3 regions of the Brevibacillus sp. NRRL NRS-603 genome follow, and region 1 is predicted to be linked to each of the others. Evidence: riboswitches for the same ligand, from Rfam matches in the RefSeq annotation. Region 1 holds a riboswitch; each other region holds the start of a gene.
The links. Region 1 has a riboswitch for cobalamin ahead of C7R94_RS16285 (ABC transporter substrate-binding protein). Riboswitches for the same ligand answer to the same signal wherever they lie in the genome.

Region 1 (7,444 bases):
TTTTGCCAGTAGAAAACACTCGCTCTTTTTGTTAATCGCTGTGGCTCATCAGCAATCATGAATCTGTGAGAGGTCTCCTCTATTTTCTCATCAATTTCTAATCTTTCTCTTTCTATTCCTTCATCTGTCCTTTTTATGATAAAGGAGATCAAACAAAACCGGTCGAAAAAAGGAGCGAGATCATATGAAAAAAGTAGTCATGACCATGGTAGGTGCACTGATTGTAGGGAGCCTTGGCGTAACAGCCTTTGCACATAGCAACCAATCTTACAGCGTACAGCAAATGAATACTTCTACCGTGTACCTGCAAATCGACGATGATGTGAAACACAACTGGGCGAAGCTCGTACGCATCACGCCTGAAAAAGCACTGAAAAAAATTCGGGATGCACAGTCTGGTGCCATTACCGAATGGAAGCTGGATGAAGAGGGCGGTTTCCTTGTATACAAAGCAGAGATCAGAAACAAGCAGCAAGAGATTGACGTGTATGTCGACGCGATGACTGGCGATGTGTGGCAAACAGTTGACCACGATGACGACGATGATCATGACGACGACAACGGCGGTCAGTGGAAAAACCAACAAGTAAAAATCAGTGTAGAGCAAGCGAAAAAAATCGCGTTGGCTAAAGTGAACGGCAACATCAAATCCATTAAGCTGGATGAAGACGATAACCGCTATGTGTATGAGGTAGAAGTGAAAACGGCTAAAGGACAGGAAGTCGATTTGGAGATTTCCGCTACAACAGGTGCTGTACTGGATGTAGACTGGGACGATTAATCTAGGCAGCTCTCTTTCTCAACCGACCCTTTAATAAGCAGAGGGTCGGTTTTTTTGTGCCAGGGCTTCTAAAAATTCCATTGCTTCTTGAGCTGTAGGTATCTCTCGGACATTCTCTTCGGCAAACTTCTGAGCTTGCGGATAGTTCGTGGAAGCGATTTGTTTTGCAGCAGCCTTTACGTCATAGGGGGTAAAGCGATGCTCATAGCTGTCACCATCAAGAAGTAACCAATATGCCCCTGGTTTGTTGGCAAACGGCATGCCCACACTTCCAGCATTGAGGATACGCATATCGCCAAGGCGACGTTCAAATTGGATATGCGTATGACCGCAGATGACTATTCGTTGCAGCGTCCTCTCAAAGTAAGTGGCCATAACTGCATCAGGAGTGAGTGGGGTGAAAATAGCTTCATCATTGGTGGGAATGGCATGGCAGAAGAGTACGTCCTCATAATTCTCACGTGTTAACGTGTAGGTAAGAGGGAGCTGCGACAAAAAGTCACGATTAGAGCGGCTCAATTGCTCCGCAACCCATGACGTGATTTCCCGCACAGAATCGGACATTTCCAAGGCCTTGGCCTCACCGTCAAAAGTGAGGAGTACTTCACGATCGCCATTACCACGGATGAATTGCACAGGTGTATCCAATTGGAAGAGTATCTCAAGTGTTTGGACAGGCATTGGGCCTGATATGGTATCCCCTCCGATGATAATAAGATCAGGCTTCACAACTTCGAGTTCTGCCAATGTTGCATGTAGTGCAGGTGCATTCCCGTGAATGTCATACAAAGCTGCCACTCTCATTTTATTTCGCCTCCCATTCATTACGGATTGATCTTCAAAACCTTATTTCCAACGATCGAGTTTGAACCTATAATGTATCTTGGGCATATCCGCTAAGCTGTGGTATAATTTGGAAGCCAAATTACGATTAAGGAGTATGGATGATGGAAAAAAAACTAATCTTCGGTCATAAAAATCCAGACACAGATTCCATTTGTTCAGCACTTGTGTACGCTGACTTGAAAACAAAATTGGGCGCAAATGTAGAGCCTGTACGCCTCGGTGTAATCAGCAGCGAAACAGCATTTGTGTTGAATTACTTCCAAGTAAAAGAGCCGCGCCTCGTAGAAACAGTAGCGAATGAAGTAAATGAAGTCATCCTTGTAGACCACAATGAGCGCCAACAAAGCGCGAATGACATTGAACAAGTGCAAGTGGCAGAAGTGATCGACCATCACCGTATTGCAAACTTTGAGACGAGCAATCCTCTCTACTTCCGTGCCGAGCCGGTTGGTTGCACGACTACCATTTTGAAGAAAATGTACAAAGAAAACGGCGTAGACATTCCAAAAGAGATGGCGGGCTTGATGCTTTCTGCTATCATTTCGGATACGCTGCTGTTGAAATCTCCAACTTGCACGGAGCAAGATGTAGCAGCTGCTCATGAGCTGGCTAAAATCGCGGGTGTCGATCTGGAAGCATACGGTTTGGAAATGCTCAAAGCGGGGGCAGACCTGAGCGACAAAACAATCGCACAATTGCTCACATTGGATGCGAAAGAGTTCCAAATGGGCAATGCGAAAGTAGAAATTGCGCAAGTAAATGCAGTAGATGTAAATGATGTACTTGCACGCCAAGGCGAACTGGAAGCGGCTATCAATGCAAATATCGCTGAAAAAGGTTTGGACCTGTTCGTATTTGTCGTAACCGATATCTTGAACAACGACTCTGTTGCGATCGCACTCGGCAGCGCAACACAAGCAGTAGAAAAAGCGTACCAAGTAACATTGGTGGACAACAAAGCTGTTCTGAAGGGCGTTGTCTCCCGCAAGAAGCAAATCGTACCGGTATTGACCGATACATTCCAAGCTCTGTAAAAAAGAAAGGTGGCTGCCATGCACAGGATGCGGGCAGCCATTTTTTATGTTTACATTCCTTGGGTAGGGTCGGTATGCATATGGGACAAGGTTTGCTGGGCATAAGCATCTTCACTGTAATGCGTGATGGCATATTTATCTCTCGCTTTAAGACTGAGCAGCCCTGTTAATCCCCATCCAGCACCGACTATGGCTACAATGAAGCCGATGATATAGAGCATCGAAGTCCCCCCTTGTATGTCTTTCTCTATATTTTAGCAAATTATGGATAAAGAGTAACGCCAATTTTTTTATGAAAATGTGTTTGACATTGACGGTCCGTAAATGTGTACGATCAATTTGTCAGGAGGAATGAACATGGAATATACGGTGCAAAAGCTAGGACTCCTGGCGGGTGTCAGCACCCGGACGCTCCGATACTACGATGAAATTGATCTTCTCAAGCCGGCGAGAATCAATTCGTCAGGGTATCGCATTTACGGACAGCAAGAGGTTGATCGATTGCAGCAAATCCTTTTTTACCGCGAGCTGGGTGTGAGCTTGGAGGAAATCAAGGAGATCCTGAATTCACCAACCTTTGATGCTGACCGGGCACTGCGGGAGCACCGCGAGAAGCTCCTGGAAAGGCGAGCGCAATTGGATGCGTTAATCGCCAATGTCGATTTGACATTAGCACAAAGAGAGGGGACCAAAACGATGAGTGACAAACAAAAATTTGAAGGCTTCAAGCAAAAGTTGGTTGACGACAACGAGGCGCAATACGGAGAAGAAATTCGTGCAAAATATGGAAGTGACCTGGTTGACAAATCCAATCAAAAAATCAAAGGAATGACCGAGCAGGAGTACGCCGCACTTGAGCAGTTGAATGAAGAACTGCATGAGACGTTGGCACAGGCTTTTGCGACGGGAGATCCTGCTCATGAGCTTGCGCAAAAAGCAGCAGATCTTCACCGTCAATGGCTCAGCTTTTATTGGGACAGCTACAGCAAAGAAGCGCACGCAGGTGTTGCCCAGATGTACGTCGATGACCCGCGTTTTACCGCTTACTATGACAAGGAGCAGCCAGGTGTAGCCGCGTTTCTCCGCGATGCAGTGACCATTTATACCAGTAAGTAAAGAGGTTTCAAACAAAGAAGCTGCGAGCAAGGCAGCTTCTTTCTCGTTTTACGTTTCGTTATCCCCTTTTACTGCGGGAAAAGCTTTTGTCCCAATGGTGTTGGCAATCCATCCATGCTTCGTACGTTGTTTTCTTGTTGATAAGCAAGCAGTTCCTGCTCATCTTTAGCCAAGGTCCATTTTTGAAGGGTGTCACGGTCTTTTGAAAAGGTATAGAAGGGAATGGCCCAACCGCAAGAAGTCTTTACTTCTTGGATGTTCACGGTAATGATTTGACGAGCCCCGGGTAGAAGCGGGAAGTCTTTCACGAGCTCATCCCATCGAGGTGTATCTGGGAGAATAACCGTTCCTTTGCCGTAGAGGCGCATGATGAGAGGGGGGCCTTCAAATGCGCAGAACATGAGAGTAATCCTGCCATTTTCCTGTAGATGAGCACTGGTTTCGTTTCCGCTTCCAGTCAGGTCCAAATAGGCGACCTCTGTAGGCGATATAATGCGAAAGGAATCGTACCCTTTTGGTGAAAGATTCACGTGACCATCCGTGTCCATAGGAGCAGAGGCAACAAAGAACATCTGTTGCTTCTTGATAAACGCCTCATGCTCAGGTCGTAATTCAGAAAAAAGCTTACCCATTTTTGCACCCCTCCAGGTAATGGAATTATTTTTGCTGTCCTCATATTACGATAAAAATATGAAGATTTTGTGTGTTTATCCTCAATGCGTCCAAAATAGATGGTAAAGTGTAAATATTCATGCAATATATTGTTTTTGAAAAGGAGGAGCATTTACATGCAAGCATCACAGCCAATTTACTTAGGGGAACGCATCCATTTAATAGACGGTTTTGATATGGGCTGGGCAGAACGTACGGGGACATATGTGATCGCAGAAGAGGAGCTCACTTTGGTCGAAACAGGACCAAGCCCCTCTGTCCCGTATATCAAGGCCGGTCTTGCCAAGCTCGGTTATACGACAGAACAAGTAAAATACGTCATCGTCACACACATACACTTGGATCATGCAGGAGGAGCCGGACTTTTTCTAAAGGATTGCCCGAACGCAAAGGTCGTTGTCCACCCGAAAGGTGCACGTCATCTCGTTGATCCGAGCCGACTGATCGCAGGGGCGAGAGCAGTGTATCATGATGATTTTGATCGATTGTTCGATCCGATTGAGGCTGTTTCCGTGGAGCGGATTTTGATTCGCGGGGACGGGGATACACTAAAGATCGGAGAGAATTGCGTATTGGAGTTTATGGATTCGCCAGGGCATGCCAATCATCACTTCAGCATCTACGATCCCGTAAGCCGCGGGATGTTCACAGGTGATACGGCCGGTGTACTTTATCCACAGCTTAAAAAGGATGGCATACACCTCGTGCTGCCATCTACTTCCCCGAATCAGTTTGACCCGGATGCCATGTTAGCGTCTTTAGACCGTTTTGAAGCACGCAAGCTGAATCGCATTTACTTTGGTCATTTTGGGATGTCTGAGCAGGTAGACGATGTGTACCGCCAAATACGTGAGTGGCTCCCTGTGTTTGTGGCGGAAGGAGAGTCAGCGATTGATGCTGGACAAACCTATGAAGAACTGTCTCGTACGCTATTTGAACGAGTCTCGGATCATCTACAGTCACAAGGAATCAGTGGTGACCACGAAGTTTTGGAAATACTCAAGCTCGATTTACAGGTATGCTCCATGGGCATTCTAGATTATTTGCACAAACGAGGGTAATAGCCTGCCGCCAAAAGCATTCCAGTTGCCTGAACCTTTTGTTCAGGCGTTTTTCATTTTTAGCGGGCAAGAAAGTATTGGCTTGCGTGTTGGTCATTCTTTTTTCATCCAAGGAATGCTATGATGTAGGATGAATCATGGACTGTGACAATTTCAAACAGCAAATAGGTGCCTCGTCTTTTTAACAAAAAGATCGGGTGAAAAGGGAAGTCGGTGAAAATCCGACGCGGTCCCGCCACTGTAAATCGGCTCGTTCCTCAGCCGTAAGCCAGGAGACCTGCCTGTTTGTGTTTCGTGCCTGTTGCCTTCGCGGAAAGGATTGGCCTATTTCAGGAAGCAGATCATCCTGTCTGTTTGCACTGAGGTGCCGACCCTTTGATTTCCGATTGGAAGCAAGGGTCGCTTTTTTTATTGGAAGGTACAGTCAATCAGACATGCAGAAAGGAAGTTCTACATATGAAACGTTCATTGCGATTCATGATCCCATTACTAGTTGCGGCGAGTCTCGCAGGTTGTGCGGGTAACGATAACGGCCAGCCAGCACCAGGTGGACAAACAAGCGTACCGCAGACAGCACCGCAGGAGAGCGCGGCCGGGCAGCCTGCAAAACAAACAACGTATCCATTGACAGTTACGGATGCGACAGGAAAAGAAGTAACCTTTGCGAAAGCTCCTGAGCGAATCGTCTCAACATCACCTGCCGAGACAGAGATTTTGTTCGCATTAGGCTTGGAAGATCGGATCGTAGCTGTCTCAGACTATGACGATTATCCTGAAGCGGCGAAGGCAAAACCGAAAATTGGCGGTGTCGTCAAACCAAATGAAGAAGCCATTCTCGCTCAAACGCCGGATATGATCGTCGGTGGGATTTCGATGGAAAAGCCAGTTGCTGACAAGCTCAAATCTCTCGGAATGCCCGTCTATATTACTCATCCGACAAAGATGGATGACATCCTTAACAATGTTTTAACGATGGGAGTTATCACGAATACACAGGAACAAGCCGAAAAAGTCGTCGCGCAAATGAAGAAGGATATCGCGTACGTGCAAGAAGCCGTGAAAAATGTAAAACCGGAAGAGAAGAAAAAGGTATACCTGGAATTCTCCCCAGGCTGGACAGTCGGAAAAGGCGAATTCATGGACGAACTCATCACACTGGCTGGAGCGACAAACATTGCTTCCGACACCCAAGGCTGGAATCCGATCAGTGAAGAAAAGATTTTGCAAAACGACCCGGACGTCATTTTGTATGCGAGCGGAATTACCGATGAAAAGACTGGCGCCAAGCTGGAGGATTTGATCGCGAATCGCAATGGCTGGGATAAAATGAAGGCGATCCGTGAAAAACAAATCTTTGGCATGGACCAAAATACTTTGTCCCGTCCTGGTCCACGTATTACACAAGGCTTAATCGAAGTAGCCAAGGCGATTTACCCTGACTTGGTGAAATAAAATGAAGAGACGATTGTTCATATGGGGAGGAGTCAGCTGTCTCGTCCTTCTGGCATCAATAGTTATCAGTATCTCGATGGGGGCTGCACAACTCCCCATTTCGCAAGTATGGCTCATCCTGCTCCATCAGATCCCGGGCTTGTCTGAGTGGATCACCGTAACGTGGCCGGAATCATCTGAGCAAATTGTCATGAAGGTTCGTTTTCCACGGGTTGTATTGGCTGTCTTGATTGGCGCCTGCTTGTCGCTTGCGGGAGCGGGCTTTCAGGGAGTTTTGCGCAATCCGCTCGCAGATCCGTTTACGATGGGCGTGGCATCGGGTTCTGCAGTCGGAGCAGCCTTTTTGATCCTTTTTGGCTTGCAAATCAGCTTTTTAGGTGCATGGAGCACGCCTGTTGTCGCTTTTCTCACAGGACTGCTCAGTTTATGGATCGTACTCGGACTCGCGAACACGCAAGGAAAGCTGCAAACCGAGACCCTGA
Region 2 (7,444 bases), on a different contig from region 1:
TGCGCTGCCCCATTTGATCTGCGTAGGAAAACGCATCTTCCAGCAGCTTGAGAACTGGCATGACACCTTTTGCTGCGCCCTCGACGCCTTTGATCGGCTCTCCTCGTCCGCGAAGCTTGGACAGGTTCACCGCTACACCGCCGCCAATTTTGGATAGCTGCATACAAGTTCCCAAAATAAAGTTGATGGAGTTCAGTGAGTCATCCATTTCTAGCAAGAAGCAGGAGACCATTTCTCCACGGCGGCTTTTGCCTGCGTTCAGGAAGGTAGGTGTCGCCGGCTGCAAGCGTTGATCCATCATGGAGACTGTTAAACGCTTGGCGAGCTCAAAGTCACCTTGTCCAAGGGACAGTGCCACAACGGCCACCCGGTCTGGATACTGCTCCAAGTACATCGATTTATCGTTCGTTTTCAAAGCGTAATCTTTATAAAATTTGGAGATAGCCATGTACGAAGCAAATTGAAAATCAGCGTCATAGGCCAAACGAAAAACTTCATCGACCTGCTCAACAGTGTATGTTTCATAGACGTTTTCATAGAAGTCATTCTCGATCAAATAGTCCATGCGTTCTTTGACACTGCCAAAAGTCATCGTATTGGACTGCACTTCTTCCATGAAGACCGCAACCGCTTCCCGATCCTTTTCCAGTTGATAAAATCCGTCGTTGCCACGCTGCATCAGTTCGTTGTTCAATTCAATATGCCGCAATTGCTGCCACCCCACTCGTAAATTGTTCCACATCCCGGCCGGTACCGGACAGTTCAAATTTTGAAATTACCGGAACGCCATATTGGCTCGCGATCGTATCCGCGCTTCTGGCGAAGCTGGCTCCCCAGTTGCGGTTGCCGCTAGCGGATACTCCGCGCAGATGGACATGATTTCGCTTCAGGAACGTCGCCACCTTCTCCGGCACTTGTCCGAATCCTGTCGTGTATGTGATCAAAATGAATGGCTCGTCCAGCACCATATCTTGATCAATTTCCACATGTGGCAAATTAATTTTATTGACGAATCTTCGGACGTTTCCTGTTTTTGAATCGTAAGCGATTAGCATGTCCCTCATCCTATCCTACTATTTTTACTCTGTATGTATGTTATTTAGCCAAAGTAAAAGCGCATCCGACGTTTACATGCCGAATGCGCGTGATGACTTCCATCTAGCAATTCGCCAATGCGAATTGAGCGCTCGAACACTTCCCTATCTCCCGTAGGGTAAACAGTGCAAGCGGTTAGGCAGGTCTCCTGGCTTTTGGATCATCGCTCCATTTACACCTTCCCGATCCTTCAAGATCAGTGGCATTCACTCGTAAATGGAACTCTCTCATTACAGTGGCGGGACCGCGTCGGATTCTCACCGACTTCCCTATTAAGTCTACCAAATCTAGCTGGTAAACACCTTACCGCATCAATATGTAGTTGGTAAAACTTACTTTACCTCAATATATCGTAGGAGTCAAGCTCAGTATGGGCTCTTTTCGAAAACTAACTATTCTCCTTTTTCGGCTATTGCCAATCTCTGGTTCCCGTTCATATAATAGATTTTGTGCGTGTTGGTTAGCCTTGGAGAGATTGGAGAGTAGCCGTCATGAAAAGCACCGACTATCAACCGGTCGTCATTCCTCGTTCTTACAGTAAAATCATGACTTATCAAGAACGAGACTATCACATTTTCGTAAGTGTACCTGCCGATCCCCCTCCGGAATCAGGCTTTCCCGTCATATATTTGCTAGATGGCAACTCTGTTTTTGCCACCATGACCGAAGCGATACGGAAACAATCACGTGGCCCTGAACGAACTGGCGTGTATCCTGCTATCGTCGTCGGGATTGGGTATCCAACGGACGGACCGTACCATCCTGCCCGTTTCTTTGATTACACGTATGAAGTTCCCTTCTCAGAGCTTCCTGGCAACCCAAAAGGTGCAGAGTGGCCTCAGATGGGAGGAGCGGAGCAGTTCCTCACCTTTTTGGAGGAGGAGCTCAAGCCCAGCATCGAAAACGACTTCCCCGTCGATCGGACGCAGCAAGCGATTTTTGGACATTCGCTAGGCGGGTTGTTTGTTTTGCATGTACTTTTGACCAAACCACATGCTTTTCAACGTTATATAGCTGGGAGTCCCTCGATTCATTGGAATGAGAGTGTCCTGCTTGCGAAGGAGAGTCAATTGCCGAAGCTGCTGACAGATGACCTCGACGTTCATGCGCTCCTCACCATTGGGGAGCTGGAAAACGATGGGCGATTCTTGGTCAAAGAAAAATCTCTGGCGCTGGTCGAACGATTGTCCTCCATGGGCAACGGTCAAATCAAAGCTTCCTTTAAAGAATTTGCTGACGAAAATCATTCGTCCGTTTTACCAGTCCTCATTAGCCAAGGACTCAAATTCGCTACGAAAAAAACTGCCCGCTAAAAACGGGCAGTTTTTGTTTAGCATGATTCGCTTACTGGAGAGATAACACTTTGGTGATTTGGGGCAGCTCTTCGATGGCGGATACAATCGTCGGTGTAATCTCTTCATCAGTCACAGAGATAAGCAGGGCATTCTTCCCTTTTTGCTCGCGCGATACATTCAACTTGGAAACATTGATTTGATACTCGGCCAGTTTTCGTGAGACATCATAAATCACGCCTGGATAATCGATATGGTGAACCAACAATCCATGGGCCCCTGGAGGTATGCGACACGCGCAGTAATTTACTTCACTGATGTACACTTCTCTCCAGTCCTGCGCAAAGGTGTACTTGTTCGCTCCTACACGCAAAATCGCCAAATGATTCGCATATTCGCCGGAGCTGTGTTGGACAGGAACCTTCGTCCCGAGTCCTTCCACTAGCATTGTTGCGATTTCCTCTTTATTTTCATGAGCAAGAATACTTAATTGTGCACCCGCTAACTCTGGCTCGAGTCTTCGAATCAGTTCAGCCAGCTCACGCAGTCCAGCATATTGGGTCATGTGATGCCTTCACTCTCCCAGTCAGGTTTATCCTTGTTTTTACGGCAGAATCCATGCTTCCGGCTCTTTCTTAATGGAGGATTCGTTATCAGCACGATACCAAGCCGTCAACGTTTGCCCATCTTTTGTATAGTAGATTCGGTAGATAGTATTGCCTTTTCCGCCGTTGGGAAAAGGACTTTCCTCCAGCGGAACCGCTGTCACTCCATCCGCGTTTACAATCCCGCCGTTCTCCTTGATGACGTTTTGGATCGTCGCCATATGCTCTTTACCCATGGAGGCCATCCCGAAATAAGAGATGATCGCCAAGAGAACCGCTCCCGCCAAAAACGAAACGATAATCACTTTTGATTTTTTCGTAGCATCCACCGAGTGCTTCCCCCGTCTATCTTAGTTCTCTTTATCGACTAAGCGTACCTTGTCAATCGTACCTCCACCCAAGCATACTTCTCCATCGTAGAAAACAACAGCCTGACCAGGTGTCACTGCTTTTTGCGGCTGATCAAATACAACTTCTACGTTGCCATCCTCGAGCAGGTGAACAGTTACTCCCTGATCTGGCTGGCGATAACGGAATTTGGCTGTACAAGTAAACGTTTCGGATGGTTTCTTATCACTCACCCAGCTAACGTTGGTCGACAGGAGACTCTTCGAGTACAGACGGATATGATCAGAGCCTTCGCCAACGATCAGGACATTCCGTTCCAGATCCTTGTCTACAACAAACCAAGGTTGTCCGCTTGTGCCATGACCTCCACCTATCCCCAAGCCTTGTCGTTGACCCAGTGTATAGTACATCAGTCCGTCGTGCGTACCGATGACTGCTCCATCTACGGTCTCGATATTTCCTGGTTTGGCAGGCAAATAGTTTTGCAGGAACTCACGGAAGTTGCGTTCGCCAATAAAGCAAATCCCTGTGCTATCCTTCTTTTTCGCTGTATAGAGTCCCGCTTTTTCTGCGATCTCCCTTACTTGAGGTTTTGGAAGATGACCAATGGGGAACATCGTTTTGGATAGCTGTTCTTGGCCCAATACATTCAAGAAGTAAGTCTGGTCCTTGTTGTTGTCAGCACCACGAATCAGCTTGTACTCGCCATCGATGTACTTGACCTGCGCGTAATGGCCGGTAGCAATATAATCCGCCCCTAGATCCATCACCTTGGCAAGAAGCTCACCAAACTTGATTTCACGGTTGCACATGACATCCGGATTCGGTGTGCGTCCTCGTTTATATTCATCCAAAAAATACTGGAATACCTTGTCCATGTATTCTTTTTCAAAGTTTACCGTGTAATATGGAATGCCGATCTGTTCACAGACGCGCCGGACATCCTGGAAGTCTTCTTCCGCCGTGCAGTGGCCGAATTCATCGGTATCATCCCAGTTTTTCATGAAGATGCCGATGACGTCATATCCCTGTTGCTTAAGCAGGTAAGCCGTCACGGAGGAGTCGACTCCGCCAGACATGCCGACAACGACGCGTGTATCTTCTGGTCGCTTCATAAGTCTTTCTCCTCTTATTCAATTTGTACCCTTACAGATTACCATGTTTCGCAAAACAAATCATGTTTTGTTGCACTTTTGCCCGAGAGAATGAAAAAACGTCTGACGCAAAGTTGGCGCCAGACGTTTGGTTGAAAGGTTATGCCTGCGAAGATTCATCCTTGATTTCCGCGCGAAATCCCTCGATGCTTTCTTCACGACGCTCATTTTTCGCTTCGAGGGTTGCTTTTTCCTCTGCAGAAATCTCTCCAGCATGAGCCGTCAGATAATCTTCGGACTCACGAATGTTCACTTCCGTATTGGAAATCATCTGTTGGAGCTTTTCTGCGTTGTCAGAACGGTCATCCGGCTTCGCCATAATCGATACGCCTCCTACAAAGGGTTATATTCTACACCTTTACCATTGTGCGCCAATCATGGTTTCTTTATGTACCCGTGTTATAATAGAAGAAACACGGATTAAACGAAAAAGAGGGTTTCACCTATGGCTTCCTTAGATTTGTTGGAAAGAAAGCTGCTTCGGATCATCTCTGATATCGATCCTGTCCGCCTGAAACGACAATGGGTAAAGGGGCAAAAGGCACCTGAATCCGAAGTGGAACAGCGCATGCGAATCGATCTTCTCTTGCGCAGACTTGACAAGCTACCTGAGGCCAAGCGTCAAGAAGTGCTTGCGCTACTTAAATGGTTTAACTGGTAGCGATTAGCGGATGGACGTTCCCAGACGCCACTGGCCGTCTATCCGATTCATTTGCTTCATATCTACGATTGCATCTTGATTCAGCGGTCCATAGATGTGCGGATACAGCAATCCATCCTTCGCAGCCTCGTATTTGACTTCCGAAGTCGTTTTCGCTTCATCGACAACGAGTACATACAACTCCTCGTCAAACTGTGCGTAGACGCGGTTTGCTACCTTTTCAAGCAGCTCGTCCCCTTTTGTCGCGTGAATAAAGCCTTCCTGCTCGTAATCGCGCGGTAAATAGTGATCCTTGTCCATCCACTTTTCCCAGTATGCTTTTGGTACCATGCAGTAAATGATAGAGTCTGTCATGTTTCTCCTCCGAATTCGATTATTTTTTTGGCATTGCTTTGTTCAGGTGACGCATAGCTTTATCATAGAACATCTGGTCCATACGCCCCTGATCATGTCGCCATTGAATGAAGTTACGCAGAGAGTGCAAATCCACCCAGGCATCCTTTGCTTGCGGATTGCGGTCAGGTACCTCTCCCGTTATCTCACCATCGTAGACAAGCTTCGCCATCTCGGTTGGGTGCATGCCGATCTGATAAGCGATTTGGTGTAAAGCTATTTTCATGGAACCTCCCCTTGCTCTTCATGGGATACATCTTATCTTCCGTCTATTGTGCCAGTCTTTTCGAATGATGCCAAGCCCCTAGCCCTACTCCCAAAGGATGTACCCTCCTCCCTTGCGTTTTGTTACAATGAACAGAGCATTTTAATGAAGGGGCGGTATTCCATCATGGCAAAACAACGAAATCAACCACGAAAGAAATGGTTCCGGCGAAAACGCATCTGGCTTCCCCTTCTTTTCATTGCTTTTCTATTTCTGGGCAACAGCTCGTATCTCGCAAAGGAGCCTGACGGCGAGCCCTTCTTACTCGCTCACCGCGGGATGGCACAAACCTTCCATATGGAAAACATCACCAATGAAACTTGTACGGCGGAACGGATTTACCCACCAGAGCATCCGTACCTGGAAAATACGCTTGCGTCCATGCAGGCTGCTTTTGATGCAGGCGCGGACGTTGTCGAGTTGGATGTACAATGGACCAAAGACAATCGATTTGCCGTGTTTCATGACTGGACGCTTGACTGTCGGACCAATGGCACCGGTGTCACGAGAGATTATACCTTGGCCGAATTACAACAGCTCGACATTGGCTACCATTATACAGCGGATGAAGGGAAAACCTTCCCCTTCCGTGGAAAAGGGATTGGCATGATGCCCTCTCTCGATGACGTGCTACAAACATTCCCTGATCGCTCGCTGCTTATCCATATCAAAAGCAATGACCCACTCGAGGGGAACGCGTTGGCGGATGTTTTGGCAAGATTGCCTGCAAAACGACTAGCACAGCTCTCTGTTTATGGCGGTGACGAGCCAATCCAGACATTGAAGCAACAACTGCCACAGCTGCGTGTGATGTCTATGGCGACAATGAAAAGTTGCCTAATTCCGTACATCGCAGCAGGTTGGTCCGGATATGTACCGGAAGCCTGTGCACAAACCCAATTGCATATTCCCGATCAAATTGCCCCATGGCTCTGGGGTTGGCCGAATCGTTTCATGGCAAGAATGGAAGCAAAAGACACCCGCGTGATCCTAGTCGCGGGCAGCGGAGATGTGTCGCAAGGCTTTGATGTTCCGACTGATTTAAAACGAGTGCCAGAAAGCTTTACAGGAGGAATATGGACGAACCGGATCGATCTGATTGGTCCGGCTTTTCACGAAAACGTAGAAAAATAATGAAACGGTTCTCCAACATATTCGTATATACTTATACGGAATAGACTTCCAACCTAACTAGGAGTGATTGATATGCTCAAGAAGCTTTTGAAAAATTTACTCGGTAATCACTCATCTTCGCACAAGTACCGAAAATACAGCAGCAGCGATTACAAACATCGCAGAAAATACAGCTCTAGCAATCGGTACGGACATTCGCATTACGGCAGCTCTCATTATAAAAGAAAGCACTCCAGCCGTAGCTTCTTCAGCAGCTAAACAACAGCTTAACCACCGATCAGACAGCAAAACTCCGCTAACGATTGCGGAGTTTTTTCATTTAATGAGACATGAGTTCTACGAAACGATTTATTGATTTTTGAATCTTCCCATAATAACGGTGTTGTAGTAATTGCCATCGGAAAGAACTTTGTCGTTTTTGAGTACCCCTTCGATTTCAAAGCCAAACCGTTTGTACAGCTCAATTGCCTTCTCATTCGTTTCCATCACATTCAACG
Region 3 (7,444 bases), on a different contig from region 1:
CTTGGGAGTACCCTAAAATAAAGGGACGCTCAATGCCGAGTGACGGGATCAGCCTATGGAGCTGTTCTGCCAACTCTCCAATAGAAAAAGGCTTCTCCATCGGCGAACTGTCACCATGTCCGGGCAAATCAGGGACAATGAGCTGATATGTATCTGCGAGTGTTTGCTGATAAATAAAATTGATAGAGCCGATGCATGGCGCATGGATACACAATAACGGTTGGCCTTTTCCCGATATGTGAAAAGTAAACTGTTTGCCATCCTGATGCACGAGTATTTGTTCCATTTTATTTTCACCCCACCCTTAGGTTGTCCGATACGAAGTAGATTTTGCAATTGAACTCTTCTTTTTTTGATGGGGAAGTGGTATTCTCGCAATAGAATAATTGGTGAAAGCAGGGTGAAGAAGTTGTTTCAAGAGCGCATTTCGAAGCTCCACACGTTTTTGACAGAGCAAGAGCTGAACGCGGTGTTGATTACCTCTCCCAAGCACGTCTACTATTTGACCGGATTTTTTACTGACCCGCATGAACGTTTTATGGGTCTTGTTATTCCTGCTGAGGGAAAGCCTTCCTTGATTGTACCTGCTCTTGATCGAGAAGCAGCGGCAGAAGCTTCGTTCGTTCAAGATATCTATACACATACGGATATCCAAAACCCGTATGAAATTCTCAAGCAAGTGTTGCCAGCGAACTTGGCGAAGCTCGGAATTGAGAAAAGTCATATGACTGTCGAGCGCTACGAAGCACTTGGGCAAGTTGTTCTGGCGTCGAGCTATGTGGACGTGGAAGAGCCACTGCGTGAAATGCGATTGATCAAATCCGCGGATGAAGTGGATCGTCTGAAGCACGCTGTTGTGTTGGTCGAGGATTCCTTGCGGGAGACCCTGAAAAAAGTCAAGATAGGTATGACCGAGACCGAAATCGTAGCTGAGCTGGAATTCCAGATGAAGCGCTTGGGTGCAGAAGGTCCATCCTTTACGTCCATGGTATTGGCAGGGGAGAAGTCGGCACTGCCACACGGAAAGCCAGGAACACGCCAAGTCCAAGAAGGCGACTTGCTTTTGTTTGATATCGGGGTGGCTGCAAACGGATATGTATCCGATATTACTCGTACCTTTGCTGTAGGCGAGATAAGTGCCCAGCTACAAGAAATTTACGAGACAGTATTGGCTGCCAACGAAGCAGCAATTGCTGAGATTCGTCCGGGTGTGACCTTTGCGCATTTGGATAAAACCGCTCGCGATGTCATTACCGCAAAAGGCTACGGAGAATACTTCATGCACCGTCTGGGGCATGGACTTGGGATGGATGTACACGAATATCCGTCTGTTCACAGCCAGAACCAAGAAGCGCTTCGTCCAGGGATGGTATTTACGATTGAGCCAGGCATCTATCTTCCAGGTGTAGGCGGCGTGCGAATTGAAGACGATGTATTGGTTACGGAAACGGGCGTTGAAATACTCACGCAGTTCCCGAAAAAACTGACTTCTATCAACTAATGAAAAAATCGTGAAAATTGAATACGTATCGAATGGTGCTGGATGGTATAAGCCGTCAGCTTAAAAGGGAAGTCCGGTGAGAAACCGGCGCGGTCCCGCCACTGTAACGAGGAGCGCCTAGCGAATAGCCACTGTTTTTTGCAAGACAAAAAATGGGAAGGTAGCTGGGGGTGTTGATTCGTAAGCCAGGAGACCTGCCATGCGATCATATACAATCGACCCACGAGGATGGGACAGATGTGGAAGCAGTCTATGAAAGGGCGCCTTTGTGCCTGCTTATAGCTTTATCTACGTTTGTCGTGCACCTCCCGATTGAAATGGGGGGTGCTTTTTTTGTGGAGGATTGGTTCAACCCAACATTTCCAACAGAAAAGGGGATTACTGATGTTTAAGGCAAACAAAACACATACATTAATGAAGGGACTAGGTTTCGGTATCATGACAGCTGCCATGCTTTTGGTTTCGGCATGCGGCTCTGCTACGACAACACAGGCTCCAGCCAAAACAGAACAAACAGCTGTTCCAGCATCAGAGAGCAAGCCTGTAACACTAACCAATAATGGCATCGAAATGACCTATCCAAAAGCGCCTGAGCGTGCTGTGACTTTGAACCAACACGTCACGGAAATCATGCTGGCATTGGGCCTGGCTGATAAAATGGTCGGAACCGCGTGCCTAGACGATAAAATCCTTCCGGAGTTAAAGGCAGATTACGACAAGATTCCGGTACTGTCTGACAAGTATCCTACGAAAGAAGTGCTGTTGGCAGCGAACCCAGACTTCGTATACGCCGGATGGAAAAGTGGATTCGGCGAAAAGGGCGTAGGAACGATGCAGGACTTGGAAAAGGTCGGCATCAAATCGTATCTGCAAGAGTCATCTAGCATTCCTGGACCGACAATTGACGATGTGTTCGCGGATATTACGAATATTGGGCGCATTTTCCGTGTGGAGGACAAAGCCAATGATTTGATCCATAAAATGAAGAGTGAAATGGATCAAACGATTAGCAAAATTGGCAAGGTGGACGAGCCACTGAAAGTGTTCGTGTACGACAACGGGGAAGATAAACCTTTCACAGCAGCCAACAACTACATGACGTCCTTAATTAAGACTGCTGGCGGTAAGAACATTTTTGATGACATTCAAAAGGGTTGGGCAGAGGTCAGTTGGGAACAAGTAGTGAGTCGCAATCCAGATGTGATTATTATCGTAGACTACGGTGATAGAACCGTCGAGCAAAAACGCAATTTCCTTTTGACCAAAAAAGAACTAGCGGATATTCCGGCGATTAAAAATCAACGACTGATGGTATTGCCTTTGTCTGCGGCTTCTGAAGGTGTTCGAGCACCGATTGCGCTAAAAATATTGGCGGAAGGACTCTACCCGGATAAATTCAAATAGAGTACACCCTTTTTAAGGGAGGGAATAGCACTGCAACAGATCAAATTACCTTATATCATCATTACTCTACTGGTCGGACTCTTCCTCTCGATCACGTTCGCAGTTACCTTGGGATCAGTGGAGATTAAGCCGACAACGGTTTGGAAAATCGCCTTATCGAAAATTCCGATGTTCACCCAATGGATTGAGGTGGATTGGTCCAAAGGGGAGCAAACGATTATTTGGGATATTCGCTTTCCGCGTGTACTCTTGGGGGCGATCGTCGGCGCAGGTCTGTCTGTCGTGGGAGTAGCGATTCAGTCGTTGGTTCGCAACTCCCTGGCTGACCCGTATGTGTTAGGCGTATCTTCAGGTGCTTCGGTTGGAGCTACCTTGGTGATTATATTCGGAGCATTCAGCATGTACGGGCAGTATGCGCTATCCTTTGGCGCTTTTACAGGCTCCCTTGTGTCCATCATTCTCATTTTTACGCTATCCCGTATCGGTGGACAAAACTCGACGGTACGCCTGCTCATGGCTGGAATTGCGATATCGGCGATCTTGTCGGCTATTACCAGTCTCCTTGTTTTTTCAGCGCCGAATGAGCATGGAATTGGGACGGTTTTGTTTTGGTTAAGTGGAAGTCTGGCTGGCGGGAAATGGGAGTACTTGACGATCCCTACATTGATTGTCGTCATCTGTCTCATCGTCTTAATGGCCCAATACCGCTCGCTCAATGCAATGCTGATGGGCGAGGAGTCAGCAGGAACATTGGGAGTGAATACGGTGCAATTCCGCAAGCTTCTCCTAGTGATCACGGCACTGCTCACGGGGGTGATCGTGTCCATCGCGGGATCAATCGGTTTTGTCGGGTTAATGATGCCCCATATCGTCCGTGTGATGGTCGGATCGGATCACAGACGTGTCCTGCCTGTCAGTGCTTTGTTTGGCGCGATTTTTCTCATCTGGGTTGATGTAGTAGCCAGGCTTGCATTTGCACCGGAAGAGCTGCCGATTGGTATTTTGACAGCGCTGTGTGGAGGTCCATTCTTTATCTGGCTGATGTTGCGGAGTTCTTATTCCTTTGGAGGTAGCGGACGATGAATTTGCAGGTTGAGAATATTTCGGTCGAACTGGAGAAAAAGGGAATCCTGCGCAACGTCAGTCTGGAGGTGCGCTCTGGAGAGTTTGTAGGGCTGATCGGGCCGAATGGCAGTGGGAAGTCCACATTGCTTAAAAGCATTTATCGTGTATTGAAGCCGCGTTCGGGATGGATCACACTCGATGGCGACGACGTATACAAGCTAACCTCGCGCCAAAACGCTCAGCGAATGGCGACAGTACGGCAGGAGACCTCTGTGGAATTCGATTTTTCGGTGACCGAAATCGTGAATATGGGACGTGCTCCGCATAAGAGACTGTTTCAGTCCGATAACGCAGAAGACGTTCGGATTTGTGAAGAAGCATTACAGCGGGTAGGGATGCATACATACGCTGATCGCAGCTTTTTCAGTTTATCTGGCGGGGAGAAGCAGCGCGTGCTGATTGCCAGAGCTTTGGTGCAGCAAGCCCAGTTTCTCGTCCTTGATGAGCCGACGAATCATTTGGATGTTCGATACCAGTTGCAGGTGATGGATCTTGTCAAAAATCTTGGGATTACGGTCTTGTCCTCGTTACATGATCTCAATATCGCTGCGATGTACTGTGATCGGCTATACGTGATTTGTGAGGGAGAAATCGTTACATCGGGGACTCCTGAGGAAGTTTTGACACCCAATCTGATCCGGGATGTTTTCGGAGTAGAGACAGAGGTGACGACCCATCCCATTACAGGAAAAAAGCATGTGTATTTCTACTCGGAAGCGATCCGTGTGAAGCCATCTATCCAGAAGGTAATGAGTGGAGTCAACTGATAGGGGCCGAGTTAAGTTTCTTTGATTTTCATAGGGAGGATGCCTAGGTGGCGTCCTTTTTTGTTAAAGCCGAAGCTCCCTCTCTGGCATTCTGGAGGGACTAAGCAATCTACAGGAGGTATCTAAATCATTATGACTGTTTATAGTTGCAGAATATGCAAGTACCGTTACGACGAGTGGCTAGGTGATACGAAAAATGGCGTTCCGCCCGGAGTGCCTTTTCCCCATTTGGCAGGCTCTGTGTGTACCGATTGTGAGATGAACGAGGAAGGACGGCACTTGCCGCTTCCTGAAACCAAGTACACGAACGTAGAAGCTACGTATTACGATCAGTTTGCCGGGAAGGCCAGCATTGCTTTTTATCGAAACTGGTTGCTGCAAGAAGCGGAGCAATCCTCAGTCTCAGTGCTGGAGCTGGGTGTTGGAACAGGGAGAATTGCCATTGAGCTGGCACGGAATGGCTTGTCCGTCTGCGGGATCGATTGGAGCCCGGATATGCTTGCGATGGCTGCCAAAAAGAAGCGGCGCATGTTAAAAGGGAAAGAAGAACTGCTGGAGCTGGTAGAACAAAATATGTGGGAGCTTGAGCTAGATCAGCAATTCACGCATGTGCTTCTTCCAGAAGGGATTTTTCAGCAGGCCACCTGTAGAGACAAGCAACGTCAATTGCTTTCGATCATCCACGATTACATGACAGAGGACGGAACCTTGGCAATTGACTTACTCTTGCCGCCAGTAAAAAATCAATGGACAACGATGCAACGCAAATTCGTTTTCCCGGATCGCATGGTGTATCAAAAGGTGGAGGGGGAAACCTCACTCTTGGATCAAAAGTTCCGCTACACGCTTACTTATGAGACTTTTCTTGATCAAATCGAGCAGCCGAGGTATCGCGTAGAGCGCGAGATGGCGCTGATTTTGCCGACAGAGCTTGAGCTGTTACTGGAAGGATCAGGCTTTTACGTCACCTATAGCAAAGAGAATGTATTCCACAAGCAAGAATTAGAGCCGAGTCAAGCGGGCGAGGGCTATGATATGGATCGCTGGCAGCATGGTGGATATCCATTCGCTGAATCTATCGGGACACCGGGTGGAGCCACTCGCTGGACGATTTTGGCGAAAAAAATTTCTTCCACCACTTTGTAACAAAACGTCTGCTGCTGCATCTAATCAGTGAATGCGAGTGAAGGAGGTCGCGCCCTTGGAAAAATTGCAGCCAACAACTGCTGCTGCGTTTGAACAAATCATGAGGGAATATGGGACCCGCGTGCTTCGACTCGTCACTTTTCTGGTCAAAGATCGCAGCTTGGCAGAGGATATAACCCAAGATGTTTTCGTTAAGGTGTATCGGCATCTTCCTCGCTTTCGGCAGGAGAGCAGTGTGCACACGTGGTTGTATCGAATCGCGGTTAATGAGTGCAAAGGTTATTTGCGTTCTTGGTCGTTCCGTCATATCCTTCCCCGCTCGTGGATTAGGCAGGATGGGGAGCTTTCTACAGAAAGTCTTGTGCTCGATCAAGCCGAGAGGGATCAGCTCGTAGCAGAAGTGTTGCAGCTCCCTCCGCTCTATCGCCAAGTGATTGCCCTTCATTACTATGCGGATTTATCCATCGGAGAAGTGGCTGAGGTGCTAGGAGTAGCGGAAGGAACAGTCAGAACACGGTTGCATAGGGCCAGACAGCAGCTACGGCAGAGTATGGGAGAGGGGAGGGGCTGGGAATGGACGAAAACCGATGGCTCACGGACTTAAAGAAACGGGCAGATCAGACCATTTTTCGTGATGTACAGTTTACTGCTACGATGGAAGAGCGTGTGCGGCAGAAGGTGAGGCCCGGGACTAGGTGGGTGACTTGCACAAGGAAGCTAGCCTTGCCGGGCGTTGTGTTGACGATGGGCTTGCTATTGTGGTTTGGGCTCCCCATTCAGGAGGAGAGACAATCTGCACAGCATGAGGGGAGACCTTCACAACAAGAGACACAAGTACCTTCCCTGTTGCCAGGGGGACAAATCGTCGAAGCAGATTTGTGGAAGCTGTCGCCTTCTTTGTCTTCCACTTACCATAATCAGTCCTTTTCTTATTTGGGAGAAAAACCTGTCCGCATCATGACAGATCAGGACGGCTTCTACGAAGGACAGACGCAGCGGGTGATTTGGCTGTTGAATGGGGACTACTCACAAGAAGTAGAGATCACTGCTTACAATACAGATGGGGCCCGTCTGTCTTTGGGCAGCTATGAGGTAATGGACTCGTTATACGATGCAGATGGTCATTTTCCATCCGGGATCGTGTTGCCTGAACCGGGGAAATGGAAGCTGGAAGTAAGATCAGGAGGCAAACATCTCGGACAAGTTTTTGTCGAGGTGAAAAAAGGGATAGCATCCGCAAACCGTCAACTGGTCGGCCCTATCATTCAGCAGTATTTGGAGAAGGAAAGCGATAAGCTAGAGTGGCTGGGAAAACAACGCGAGATGAATGTCGAGCTCCTCGGGGTGGAAGCGCCAGATGCGGCGAAACGAACGGTTTACGCTTGGGTGAAAATAACAGGTAGTAATTCTACTGCGCTCAGTGCACCGATGGTCTTTCAAATCGTCTACAATGGAAATGCGTATCAGGTAACTGACTTCCAAATCCCTGAGGACGGCAGTA

Region 2: linked by a shared signal. The riboswitch ahead of nrdI (class Ib ribonucleoside-diphosphate reductase assembly flavoprotein NrdI) and the one ahead of C7R94_RS16285 (ABC transporter substrate-binding protein) in region 1 are both predicted to bind cobalamin.
Region 3: linked by a shared signal. The riboswitch ahead of C7R94_RS13925 (ABC transporter substrate-binding protein) and the one ahead of C7R94_RS16285 (ABC transporter substrate-binding protein) in region 1 are both predicted to bind cobalamin.

What each region holds. Positions count from the first base shown of each region.
Region 1 covers NZ_PXZN01000016.1:231,310-238,753, forward strand. The annotation lists gene C7R94_RS16255 (PepSY domain-containing protein) at 185-781, shown strand; gene C7R94_RS16260 (metallophosphoesterase family protein) at 812-1,585, opposite strand; gene C7R94_RS16265 (manganese-dependent inorganic pyrophosphatase) at 1,729-2,661, shown strand; gene C7R94_RS30320 (hypothetical protein) at 2,712-2,882, opposite strand; gene C7R94_RS16270 (MerR family transcriptional regulator) at 3,019-3,777, shown strand; gene C7R94_RS16275 (pyridoxamine 5'-phosphate oxidase family protein) at 3,846-4,409, opposite strand; gene C7R94_RS16280 (MBL fold metallo-hydrolase) at 4,566-5,510, shown strand; cobalamin riboswitch at 5,660-5,809, shown strand; gene C7R94_RS16285 (ABC transporter substrate-binding protein) at 5,967-6,962, shown strand; gene C7R94_RS16290 (FecCD family ABC transporter permease) at 6,964-7,444, shown strand, end outside.
Region 2 covers NZ_PXZN01000012.1:538,220-545,663, forward strand. The annotation lists gene nrdE (class 1b ribonucleoside-diphosphate reductase subunit alpha) at 1-709, opposite strand, end outside; gene nrdI (class Ib ribonucleoside-diphosphate reductase assembly flavoprotein NrdI) at 696-1,055, opposite strand; cobalamin riboswitch at 1,217-1,416, opposite strand; gene C7R94_RS09665 (alpha/beta hydrolase) at 1,587-2,408, shown strand; gene C7R94_RS09670 (ACT domain-containing protein) at 2,440-2,952, opposite strand; gene C7R94_RS09675 (hypothetical protein) at 2,992-3,321, opposite strand; gene mnmA (tRNA 2-thiouridine(34) synthase MnmA) at 3,343-4,455, opposite strand; gene tlp (small acid-soluble spore protein Tlp) at 4,595-4,813, opposite strand; gene C7R94_RS09690 (hypothetical protein) at 4,940-5,155, shown strand; gene C7R94_RS09695 (DUF952 domain-containing protein) at 5,159-5,509, opposite strand; gene C7R94_RS09700 (hypothetical protein) at 5,529-5,774, opposite strand; gene C7R94_RS09705 (glycerophosphodiester phosphodiesterase family protein) at 5,940-6,947, shown strand; gene C7R94_RS09710 (hypothetical protein) at 7,020-7,205, shown strand; gene C7R94_RS09715 (GNAT family N-acetyltransferase) at 7,296-7,444, opposite strand, start outside.
Region 3 covers NZ_PXZN01000013.1:422,207-429,650, forward strand. The annotation lists gene C7R94_RS13915 (alpha/beta fold hydrolase) at 1-286, opposite strand, end outside; gene C7R94_RS13920 (M24 family metallopeptidase) at 410-1,501, shown strand; cobalamin riboswitch at 1,518-1,717, shown strand; gene C7R94_RS13925 (ABC transporter substrate-binding protein) at 1,886-2,905, shown strand; gene C7R94_RS13930 (FecCD family ABC transporter permease) at 2,930-3,988, shown strand; gene C7R94_RS13935 (heme ABC transporter ATP-binding protein) at 3,985-4,797, shown strand; gene C7R94_RS13940 (methyltransferase domain-containing protein) at 4,930-5,943, shown strand; gene C7R94_RS13945 (sigma-70 family RNA polymerase sigma factor) at 5,999-6,547, shown strand; gene C7R94_RS13950 (hypothetical protein) at 6,517-7,444, shown strand, end outside.